DNA from 2 places in the Streptomyces sp. NPDC055955 genome. Region 1 is predicted to be linked to the other one. Evidence: riboswitches for the same ligand, from Rfam matches in the RefSeq annotation. Region 1 holds a riboswitch; the other holds the start of a gene.

What was found. Region 1 has a riboswitch for cyclic di-AMP ahead of ACFC96_RS21665 (NlpC/P60 family protein). Riboswitches for the same ligand answer to the same signal wherever they lie in the genome.
Region 2: it holds a riboswitch for cyclic di-AMP, as region 1 does, so the genes downstream of both, ACFC96_RS17590 (M23 family metallopeptidase) here and ACFC96_RS21665 (NlpC/P60 family protein) in region 1, are expected to answer to the same signal.

What each region holds. Positions count from the first base shown of each region.
Region 1 covers NZ_JBHJYS010000010.1:158,441-164,310, forward strand. The annotation lists gene ACFC96_RS21660 (tellurite resistance/C4-dicarboxylate transporter family protein) at 1-491, opposite strand, end outside; gene ACFC96_RS21665 (NlpC/P60 family protein) at 594-1,757, opposite strand; cyclic di-AMP (ydaO/yuaA leader) riboswitch at 1,766-1,929, opposite strand; gene pcrA (DNA helicase PcrA) at 2,184-4,694, shown strand; gene ACFC96_RS21675 (M23 family metallopeptidase) at 4,722-5,870, opposite strand, start outside.
Region 2 covers NZ_JBHJYS010000007.1:376,587-382,456, forward strand. The annotation lists gene mgtA (magnesium-translocating P-type ATPase) at 1-1,137, opposite strand, end outside; gene ACFC96_RS17575 (tellurite resistance TerB family protein) at 1,316-1,771, shown strand; tRNA gene ACFC96_RS17580 (tRNA-Met) at 1,823-1,896, opposite strand; gene ACFC96_RS17585 (PP2C family protein-serine/threonine phosphatase) at 2,096-3,202, shown strand; cyclic di-AMP (ydaO/yuaA leader) riboswitch at 3,462-3,607, shown strand; gene ACFC96_RS17590 (M23 family metallopeptidase) at 3,619-4,674, shown strand; gene ACFC96_RS17595 (aldo/keto reductase) at 4,791-5,735, shown strand; gene ACFC96_RS17600 (PrsW family intramembrane metalloprotease) at 5,749-5,870, opposite strand, start outside.

The sequences.
Region 1 (5,870 bases):
ACCACCTCGCGCAGATCGAAGCGGAGCAGTGCGAAGCAGTACAGGACGACCCCGCCCCAGAAGAGCACCATCCCGGTGTACGCGAGCCAGTGCGCGTCGACCGCGGGCGCGAGCGTCGCCGCCAGGACGACGAGGCCCTGCGTCGCGACGCAGCCGAGGAACACGCCCCCCGGCATCCGCGGCTTCCAGTGCCGTACGACGTTGATGAGGAGCACCGGCCAGACGAGCGCGGACAGGGCGAGGAGCGCCTCGGCCAGGGTCTGCAGGCCGAACATGGAGATCCGGGTGCCGAGGACGGTCGTCGCCGCGACCGCGGTGAGCGCGGGCGGGGTGTCGGCCTCGGAGTGCCAACGGTCGCGCTCCCGCACCAGGCGGATCGCGAAGTCCGCCGCGAGGACCAGCCAGAGGGCGGCCGCGAGCACCAGCATGATGCCGGACAGCACCGAGTGACCGGTCAGGTTCAGGCCGACCGAGATGATGCCGGTGGCCATGACGGCGGCACCGGCGGCCGGCGGGAGCTGGGACCACGTGGGTCCGGGACCTGGGGTTGCGTTCGGGCCGCGCACCGCCCGAACGTAACCCCACGAAGGTGGTCAGGCCGGGCGCACCACGCTGTGGATCGGCATGTAGTAGATCGACTCGACGCGGACGTTCGCGCCCGGCTTCGGGGCGTGGATCATCTTGCCGTCGCCGATGTAGATGCCGACGTGGCTGATGTCGTCGTAGAAGAAGACCAGGTCACCGGGCTGGGCGTTGGCCGTGGTGACGGTCGTTCCGACCTTGACCTGGTCCCAGGTCGTGCGCGGCAGCGAGATGCCGGCCGCCTTCCACGCGGCCTGCGTGAGGCCCGAGCAGTCGTACGAGTCCGGGCCCGTGGCGCCCCAGACGTACGGCTTGCCCATCTGGGACTCGGCGAAGGCGATGACTTTCGCGGCCTTGGCCGCGTAGCCGCTGCCGGTGCTGCCGGAGCCCGTACCCGTGCCGGAACCGCTGCCCGTGCCCGGGTTCTCCTTCTGGCGTGCCTCCTCGGCCGCCTTGCGCTTGGCCTCCGCCTCGGCCTGCTGACGCGCCAGCTCCTGCGCCTTCTTCCTGGCGGCCTCCTGCTTCTGCTTCTCGATCGCCGCGAGGCGCGCCTTCTCCTCGGCGGTCAGCTTCGACAGGAGTTCGCGGGCGTCGCCGAGCTTCTGCTGGACATCCCTCTTCGTGCTCCTGAGCGTGGCCTGCGAAGTGGTCAGCGTCTCCAGGCTCCTGGCCGCCTCGGTGCGCTTCTTCGTGGTGGCGGCCTGCTCGGTCTGGTAGTCGTCGACGGCCTTCTTCTGGCGGCTCGTGAGCCGGCTCATCAGCTGGTCCTGGTCGAAGTAGTCCTGCGCGTCGTCGGCGAGGAGCAGCGTCGCGGTGTCGGAGACGGCGCCCGTGCGGTACTGGGCGGCGGCGAAGGTGCCGAGCTCCTGGCGGGCCTTGTTGAGCTTCTCGGTGCGCTGCGCGACGTCGTCGAGCAGGTCGCCGACACGCTTCTGCTGCTTGGCGGTGCGCTCCTTGGCCGCGTTGTACTTCTCCGTGGCGACGCCCGCCTGGTGGTAGAGGGTGTCGACCTTCTTCTGGACCTCTTCCAGGCTCGGCTTCGGCGGCGCGGAGGGGGCGGCGGTCGCGCTCTGCGAGAGCAGGGCTATGGAGGTGAGGGCCGCCGTGGTGATTCCGACGACGGGGGCCGTGCGGGGACCGGCTGTCCTGTTGCGCGGCTTGCGGTGCGACGCCAAGGGGCGCGTCTCCTTCCCATGACCGCCTACCGGGTTAGCTGTCGGGTTCGGGCGGAGATTCGGAAGGCTGCCCTACGGCCGTGCCCTGACGGGTCGTCGGCCGATTCACCCCAAAGGTCGTGGGTCCCCGGTTCCATGCCTCGCGGCGTACTGAACTCAGCGGGGGCGACCCGCTCGCGGCGCGGTTGCCGGCGGGGGGACGGGCGGCCCGCGGAGCACGCTAGCCAACTCGTGTGGCTGCTGTGAAGGTTGATGTTCGATATGCCCGATACATTTTCGTGACCTTCGGCAATCTTGTTCGTGACCTCCGGTAACTCTCACGGAGGGTGATTTCCGCACCACGAGAGGTGGTCGGGCCTACGAAGTCGGGGGGAAGTTTCCGGGGCGGCCGTGGGTGTCAGTGGGGCGGCCTAGACTCGTAGAGCGATGAGCAGCCTCTTTGACGACAGCTTCCTGGCGGACCTCACGGCTTCCAAGGCCGGTGAGGAGCATGCCCCGCCGCCGCCCGAGGACGACATGGCTCCGGAGCACGTTCCGGACGACCTGTTCGACGGGAAGTTCGACGCGCCCCCGGCCAGAGACGCGTACTACCGGGACGGCGCCCCGCGCCCCGCGCTCGACGCGGCGGCGCTCCTCGACGGGCTGAACGAGAACCAGCAGGCGGCCGTCGTCCACGGCGGCTCCCCGCTGCTCATCGTGGCGGGCGCGGGCTCCGGCAAGACCCGCGTGCTCACCCACCGCATCGCGTATCTCCTCGGCGAGCGCGGCGTGCACCCCGGCCAGATCCTCGCGATCACGTTCACGAACAAGGCCGCGGGCGAGATGAAGGAGCGCGTCGAGTCCCTCGTCGGCCCGCGGGCGAACGCGATGTGGGTGTCGACGTTCCACAGCGCCTGCGTCCGTATCCTGCGCCGCGAGTCGAAGAAGCTCGGCTTCACGTCGTCGTTCTCGATCTATGACGCCGCCGACTCCAAGCGCCTCATGGCCCTGGTCTGCCGCGACCTCGACCTGGACCCGAAGAAGTTTCCGCCGAAGTCCTTCAGCGCCAAGATCTCGAACCTGAAGAACGAGCTGATCGACGAGGAGGACTTCGCGGCACAGGCCGCCGACGGCTTCGAGAAGACCCTCGCCCAGGCCTACGCGATGTACCAGTCCCGCCTCCGCGAGGCGAACGCGCTGGACTTCGACGACCTGATCATGACGACGGTCAATCTCCTGCGCGCCTTCCCCGACGTGGCCGAGCACTACCACCGCCGCTTCCGCCACGTCCTGGTCGACGAGTACCAGGACACGAACCACGCGCAGTACGCGCTGGTCAGGGAGCTGGTGGGGTCGGCCGACAGCGGCCGCGCGGAGGACGAGCCGCCGCGTGAGGGCGACCTCCCGCCGGCCGAGCTGTGCGTCGTGGGTGACGCCGACCAGTCGATCTACGCGTTCCGCGGAGCCACCATCCGCAACATCCTCCAGTTCGAGGAGGACTACACCGACGCGACGACGATCCTGCTCGAGCAGAACTACCGCTCGACGCAGACCATCCTCTCCGCGGCCAACGCGGTCATCGAGCGCAACGAATCCCGCCGCCCCAAGAATCTGTGGACGAACGCGGGCGCGGGCGCGCAGATCACCGGTTACGTCGCGGACACCGAGCACGACGAGGCGCAGTTCGTCGCCGACGAGATCGACCGGCTCACGGACGCGCGCGACGCGAAGGCCGGCGACGTCGCCGTCTTCTACCGGACGAACGCGCAGTCCCGTGTCTTCGAAGAGATCTTCATCCGGGTCGGCCTGCCCTACAAGGTCGTCGGCGGAGTCCGCTTCTACGAGCGCAAGGAGGTCAGGGACGTCCTGGCCTATCTGCGGGTGCTCGCCAACCCCGAGGACTCCGTCCCCCTGCGCCGCATCCTCAATGTGCCCAAGCGCGGCATCGGCGACCGTGCCGAAGCGATGATCGACGCGCTCTCCCAGCGCGAGAAGATCTCCTTCCCGCAGGCGCTGCGCCGCGTCGACGAGGCGTACGGAATGGCGGCCCGCTCGACGAACGCGGTGAAGCGGTTCAACACGCTGATGGAGGACCTCCGCACGATCGTCGAGTCGGGCGCGGGCCCGGCCACGGTCCTGGAGGCGGTGCTCGAACGGACCGGCTATCTCGCCGAGTTGCAGTCGTCGACGGACCCGCAGGACGAGACCCGCATCGAGAACCTCCAGGAACTCGCTGCCGTGGCGCTGGAGTTCGAGCAGGAGAGCGCGACGGCGGACGGTGCGGCCGAGGGTGAGGGCGAGGCGAGCGTCGGCACGCTCTCCGAGTTCCTGGAGCGGGTCGCGCTCGTCGCCGACTCCGACCAGATCCCGGACGAGGAGGACGACGGCTCCGGCGTCATCACGCTGATGACGCTGCACACCGCCAAGGGCCTCGAGTTCCCGGTCGTCTTCCTGACCGGCATGGAGGACGGCGTCTTCCCGCACATGCGCTCCCTCGGCCAGGTCAAGGAGCTGGAAGAGGAGCGCCGCCTCGCCTACGTCGGCATCACGCGCGCGCGTGAGCGCCTGTATCTGACGCGCTCCACGCTGCGCAGCGCCTGGGGGCAGCCCTCGTACAACCCGCCGTCGCGCTTCCTGGAGGAGATCCCGGACGCGCATCTGGAGTGGAAGCGGACGGGTGCCATGGCGCCCGCCAAGTCGGCGGGACCGACGAGCGGCATCGCCGCGTCCCTCTCGTCGTCGCGTTCGCGCTCGACGCCGGCGTTCGCCACGCGCCGGGCGACGGAGAAGCCCGTCGTCGCTCTCTCGGTGGGAGACCGGGTCACGCACGACCAGTTCGGCCTCGGCACGGTCGTCGGCGTCAAGGGCACGGGGGCGAACGCGGAGGCGACGGTCGACTTCGGCGAGCCCAAGCCGAAGCGCCTGCTGCTGCGGTACGCGCCGGTGGAGAAGCTGTAGGGAAGGCCGCTGCCGGCGGGCTCGGCCCTACGTCGGGTCGAGCCCGTGGCTGCGGAGCCACGGGAGCGGGTCGACGGCCGAACCGCCGCCGGGGCGCACCTCGAAGTGCAGGTGCGGACCGGTGGAGTTGCCGGAGTTCCCGGAGTGCGCGATGACGTCACCGGCCTTGACCGGTCCGCTCATCACGGTGTGGCTGGAGAGGTGGCAGTACCAGGTCTCCGTGCCGTCCTTCGCCGTCAGGATCGTCATGTTCCCGTACGCGCTGTTCCACTGCGTACGGACGGTGCCGTCGGTCGCGGCCATCACCGGGGTGCCGTACGAGACGGGGAAGTCGATGCCGGTGTGCACGGACATCCAGTTGACGCCGGCCTGCCCGTAGTACGCGCTCAGCCCGCGCTGCGTGACCGGGAGAACGAACTTGGGCCGCAGGCGCTCCTTGCGCGCCGCTTCCTCCGCCGCCTGCTTCCGCTCGGCCTGCTGCTTGGTCCTGAGGTCGATACGTTCCTGGGTGCGGCTCGCCCGGTCGGCGAAGTCGCCCGCGTCCGCGGAGAGGTCCGCGAGCTGGGTGTCGAGCTTGTTGTTGGCGACGGAGGGCTTGACGGCGGTCGCGTCGGGCGCGGAGGCCGCTGTCGTGTCCTTGCTGTCGTCTGTGCCGAGCCCGCCGACGGAGGCCGCGGCGACTCCCGCGACGCCCATCACGCACACCGAGGGCACCGCGACCGTGAGCAGCGCGGAGCGCTTGGCGGGGGAGCGGCGGCGGGAGCGTGCGCGCTGGGCCGGCGTGACCGGGGCGGGCCGCTCGTCGCGGGCGACGATCTCCTCGACGTCCTGGAGTCCGTCGCTGTAGCTGTCCTGGTGACCGTCTTCGTGGCTGTCGTGACGACCGTCGTCGTGGCTCAACTCCGGCTCGGGAGCGTCGGGTTGGCCGTAGTCGTGCCGGGCGTCGGGGGCGTTGCCGTCGTCTTCGGCGCCCGCGGAGTTCCACGCGGTGGCGTCGTACGCGCCCGTGTCGAAGCCTGGTGCTTCGAAGGTCTGCGTCGCGAAAGGCTGGGCCTCGAATGCCGGCGTCTCAAAGGCCTGTGTCTCAAAGGCCTGTGTCTCAAAGGCCTGTGTCTCATAGGCCTGCGCATCGAACGCCTGGGTCTCGAAGGATTGGGTCTCGAAGGCCGCCGGTGC
Region 2 (5,870 bases), on a different contig from region 1:
GGTCGGCAGGTCGGCGAGCTGCAGCGTCCACCAGGCGGAGACGGCCGCCCAGTGCAGGGCTTCGGGGTCGGTGCGGGCCGGGTCGACGGCCGGGCGGTCCTGGGTGAGCGTGCCCGTCTTGTCGACGCAGAGGATGTCGACGGCGCCGATGTCGTGCAGCGCGGGGAGCCGTTTGACGATGACGCCGTGGGCGCGGGCGAGCCGCGCGGAGCCGCGGGCGAGCGCCGTCGTGACGATGACCGGCAGCATCTCCGGGGTGAGCCCGACGGCCACCGCGACGGCGAACGGCAGGGTCTCCAGGCCGCGGCCGCGCAGCGCGGCGCCGGCCATCAGGACCAGCGGAGGCGTCAGCAGCATGAAGCGGATCAGGGTCCAGGAGATGCCGTGCACCGAGCGGTCGAACGCGCTCGCCCCGCGCTCCGCGCCGACCGTGCGGTGGGCGGCGGCGAAGCGGGTGTCGGCGCCCGTCGCGAGCACCACGGCGCTCGCGCTCCCGGAGGCCACGCTGCCGCCCTGGAAGCACAGATGCGCCGACTCGCCGTCCGCGGGCAGGTCCACGGGACGCTTGTCGGCCGGCACGGACTCCCCGGTGAACGCCGCCTGTTGCACGGTCAGGCCCTGCGCCCGCAGAAGGCGTACGTCGGCGGGGATCAGGTCGCCGGGGCCGAGCCGCACCACGTCGCCGGGTACCAACTGGCTCACGGGGAGCTCGTGTTCGGCCGGTGAGGCGGTCGCGTCGTCGCCGGGGCGGCGCAGCACGGTCGCCGTCGTCGCCACCAGCTCGCGCAGGCCCGCCATGGCGCTGTCCGCGCGGCGCTCGCCCGCGGAGCGCAGGCCGCAGCTGACGGCGACCAGGGCGAGGATCACGCAGGCGGTGCCCCAGGCCGCGACGGTCGCGGAGACGAGGCCGAGGCAGAGCAGGACGACGGTGAACGGGTCGCGCAGGCTGCGGGCGGCGAGCAGGGGCCAGGACAGGGGGCGCGTACCCGGCAGGACGTTCTCGCCGTGCCGGGCCAGGCGCCGCTCGGCCTCCGCCTCGGTGAGGCCGCGTGGGCCGCTGTCGAGGGAGCGCAGGAGCTGGAGGGTCGTACGGCCTGAGGACGGGGAGGCGACGTCGGCCGGGGCGGTGTCGGTCACTTTCGGGCGCCGTCAGGGCTTCTCGGGTGTCGGCACCGTCGTCTTCTCCCGTTCATCGGACCACGAAAGGCTCCCCAGCAGAGAGTTCAGGTCTTCAGTCTAGAGGCGGAACTTTTGCCGCTCCCCGCTAGTTTCTACAGAGCTGTAGAAGATCAGTACACGCCGAACGAGGAGAGTCATGGCCCTGTGGGATCGCTTCAAGGAGTCCGCGTCGACGATGCAGACGCAGCTCATGGCGAAGAAGAACGACCTGAAGAGCGGCGCCTTCCGTGACGCGAGCATGGCGATGTGCGCGCTGGTCGCCGCCGCCGACAGGCACGTCGACCCGGCCGAGCGCAGCCGCGTGGCCCAGCTCATCTCCACGAACGAGGTGCTGCAGAACTTCCCGGCGGACCAGCTCCAGAGCCGGTTCGACGCGAACCTGAACAAGCTGACCGCCGACTTCGACTTCGGCAAGGTCAGCGTCCTCCAGGAGATCGCCAAGGCGAAGAAGAAGCCCGCCGAGGCGCGCGCGGTCATCCAGATCGGCATCGTCATCGGCGGCGCCGACGGCGACTTCGACAAGACCGAGCAGGCCGTCGTCCGTGAGGCCTGCCTGATGCTGGACCTGCCGCCGCACGAGTTCGACCTGTAGGGGAACAGGCCGAAGGCCCGGAACCATTGGTTCCGGGCCTTCGGCCTTCAGTAGCGGGGACAGGATTTGAACCTGCGACCTCTGGGTTATGAGCCCAGCGAGCTACCGAGCTGCTCCACCCCGCGTCGGTAAACACGACTCTACGCCATTGCGGCGACAGAACGCGAATCGGTTGCCCAGGGTTGTGTGATCCGCCGCCCGGAACCCCTTTCACCCGGTCGGTCCCGCCAGGTCGCCCGCCGCCGGTCCGGGGTGAACCCTGAGGTGGGGCCCGACGGCGTGCGCAGACGCGGGACCGACGCGGACGGTGGCGGGAGACGACTGGTGGGGCAGCGAGGAGGGCACGGGCGAGAGGCGGGGCAGAGCCTGTCCCGGGCCCGGTTCTTCGTACGTCTGGTGCCGGTGCTGCTCATCGTCGCCGGGGCGATCTACGACTACGTCACGCCGTCGACGTTCACCGGCGTGCCCCTGTTCACCGCCGCCCCGCTCGTCGCGGCCCCGTTCTTCTCGCCCCGCGGCACTCTCCTGACCGGCCTCGCGACGGTCGCCGTCGTACTCGGGGTGCACCTCAGGTACACGCGCAGCTACGAAGGCGACGCCATCACCGAACTCGTCACCGTCGTCACCGTCGCCGTACTCGCCTGTGTCATGAACCGCGTCGTGCGGCGCGGCAGCGAGCAGCTCACCTCCGTGCGTCAGATCGCCGAGGCGGCCCAGCGCGCCGTCCTGCCCGAGCCCGCCGAGCGCATCGGCGGGCTGGAGGTCGCGGCCCGCTACGAGGCCGCCCAGGCGGGGGCCTTCATCGGGGGCGATCTGTACGCGGTGCAGGACACCCCGCACGGTGTACGGCTCGTCGTGGGCGACGTGCGCGGGAAGGGCATGGGCGCGGTGTCCGCCGTGGCCGTGGTCATCGGCGCCTTCCGGGAGGCGGCCGAGCAGGAGGCGACCCTGGAGGCGGTCGCGCAGCGCCTGGAGAGGGCGCTCGCGCGGGAGGGGCTGCGGCGCAACGGCCTCGACGAGTTCGAGGGCTTCACCACGGCCGTGCTCGCCGAGATCCCGCACGGCAACGGCCTCGTACGCGTCATCAACCGCGGCCACCCCGAACCCCTGCTCCTGGGCGGTGACGGGGCGCTCAAGGTCCTGTCGGCGCCGGAGCCCGCGCTGCCGCTCGGGATGGGGGACCTCGGGACCTGGCCCGACCGCGCGTCCGAGACGGAGTTCCCGAGTGGGGCGACGCTGCTGCTCCACACCGACGGCCTCTCGGAGGCGCGCGACGCGCAGGGCACCTTCTACGATCCGGCGGCCCGGCTCGCGGGGCGGATGTTCTCGGGGCCCGATCCGCTGCTGGGCGCGCTCACCGCCGAGGTCCGCCGGCACACCGGGGGCGGCACGACGGACGACATGGCGCTGCTCGCGGTGAGGCGGCCGTGAAGCAGCCGTGAAGCAGCGGTGAGTGCCGTCATCACCTTGTGTAGCCGAACGGCGTCGCTGCGCATAACATTTGACAAACCGTCAGATCGGCAAGCTGTTTCAGTGGCGGGTCAACTCGCCCGATTCCGCCCGCTCGTGCCCCGTTAAGTCCAGGCCAGAGGCGTTAACGATCAGTCGGAACGGCTTGGAATCGGGCCCCGGTGTCTATTAACGTTCGATAACGCAGCGCGGTCGTCCCAGCCGTCACAAGAGACGGCTCCGTGCGCACGCGCCTAATCCCGCAAGGGAGCCGGGGAACCACCAACTTGGGGTGAATCGGACGTCTTTCCTTGCGGAAGGCGTCGGTAGGAGACCTTCCTGCTCCGAACCCGTCAGCTAACCCGGTAGGCGAGAAGGAAGGAAAGGAGCGCGCCCCAGTGGCGTCCAACCGGCCTGCCCCAGAGTTCTCCTACGCGCCGATCGACGAAGAGTTCGGCGAAACGGACGAGCGGACCTGGGAGGAGTGGAACCCCACCGAGGATTCCGTCCGTCCCGTACGCGGCAGGCACCGCGTAGCCAAGCAGCGCGGCGGTCTCGCGCGCAGCTCCACCGTTCTCGGGGTCGGCGTGATCGCGGCCGTCGGCGCGGGCGGCATCGCCACCGCGCAGGGCGGCAAGCCTCCCGTACACATCTCGATGCCCGACCTCTCGTCCGTCAAGGACTCGCTGCCCGACGCCAAGTCCCTGCCCGGCGTGGGCGCGCTGATAGCCGATGTCTCCGGAGACGACGACGAGTCCGGCACCGGCGCGACGCCGCTGACCGGCGCCGGCATCACCACCGCGGACGCCCAGCAGGGCACGACCGCGGGCGAGGCCCTGCGCGCCCGCATCATGCAGCAGGCCGAGCAGCAGCAGGACCAGGCCGCCGACGCCGAGGCCGCGGCCGCCGAGGAGGCCGCCGCGAAGAAGGCCGCCGAGGACGCCGCCAAGGAGCAGGACGCCGCCACGGCCAAGGCCGCCGCCGACAAGAAGGCGGCGGAGGAGGCCGCGAAGAAGAAGGCCGAGGCCGAGCGCCTCGCCAAGCTCGCCAAGAGCTTCACGCTGCCGGTCGCCTCCTACACGATCACCGGCACCTTCGGTCAGCCCGGCTCGATGTGGTCCTCCGGCTACCACACGGGTCTCGACTTCGCCGCTCCGACCGGTACGCCGCTGAAGGCGATCCACTCCGGCACCGTCAAGGAGGCCGGCTGGGCGGGCGCGTACGGCTACCGCACCGTCCTGGAGCTGCCGGACGGCACGGAGCTCTGGTACTGCCACCAGTCGTCCCTCAACGTCAGCGCGGGCCAGAAGGTGACCAGCGGCGACGTCATCGGCCGTGTCGGCGCCACCGGGAACGTGACAGGACCGCACCTCCACCTGGAGGTCCACCCCGGCGGCCAGGCGACCGGGGTCGACCCCGCGCCGTGGCTGCGCTCCAACGGCCTGACGATCTGAGGCTCGCGACCCTCCGAACCCCGGCGGTCCTGACGGCAACCCCCCGACGTCAGGGCTGCCGGTCCGCCGTGCCCGGTCCCGGAATATCTTGATCCATATCGGTGTTCTGGCACGCCATGACTTCTCTTCGCAAGCTTGGCGCGTCAGACCTCGAGGTGTTCCCGCTCTCCCTCGGCGGCAATGTGTTCGGCTGGACCGCCGACGAGGCGCAGTCCTTCGCCGTGCTCGACGCGTATGTCGCCGCGGGCGGCAACTTCGTCGACACGGCCGACGCGTACTCGGCGTGGGTCCCGGGCAACAAGGGCGGCGAGTCCGAGACCGTCCTCGGCAATTGGCTGGCCGCACGCGGCAACCGCTCCGATGTCGTCATCGCCACCAAGGTCGGCGCCCACCCCGACTTCAAGGGCCTGTCCGCGAGCACCATCAAGTCCGCCGCCGAGGAGTCCCTGCGCCGCCTCGGCACCGACTACATCGACCTCTACTACACGCACTTCGACGACACGTCCGTGCCGGTCGAGGAGATCATCACCGCCCTCGACGACCTGGTGACGGCCGGCAAGGTGCGCGCCATCGCCGCGTCGAACCTGACCCCGGAGCGCCTGCAGGAGTCCCTGGACTTCTCCGACCGTGAGGGCCTCGCCCGCTACACGGCGCTCCAGCCGCACTACAACCTTGTCTCGCGCGACACCTACGAGGGCCGGCTCCAGGAGGTCGCCTCGCGCAACGGTCTCGCGGCCGTCCCGTACTACGCCCTCGCCGCCGGGTTCCTGACGGGCAAGTACCGGCCGGGCACCGAGGTCGACAGCGCGCGGGCCGCGGGCGCGGGCCGGCACCTGGAGACCGAGCGCGGTGTGCGCGTCCTCAAGGCACTCGACGAGGTGGCGCAGGCGCACGGCGCCGAGGTCGCGACGGTCGCCCTCGCCTGGCTCGCGTCCCGGCCGACGGTGGCCGCCCCGATCGCGTCCGCCCGCACCGTGGAGCAGCTGCCGGCCCTGGTGGCCGTGGCCGACCTGGAGCTGACGGACGCGGAGCTCTCGAAGCTCACGGAGGCGTCCGCCTGATCCGGAGGCGCTCTCAGTAGCGGTACGGGTTGTGGGCGTTGTGGGCGTTGTGCGCGGGGAACCGGGCGACCGGACCCGCGTACACCGGCCCCGCGTACATGGGCGGCACCCACACGGGAGGCGCGGTCGCGTGGG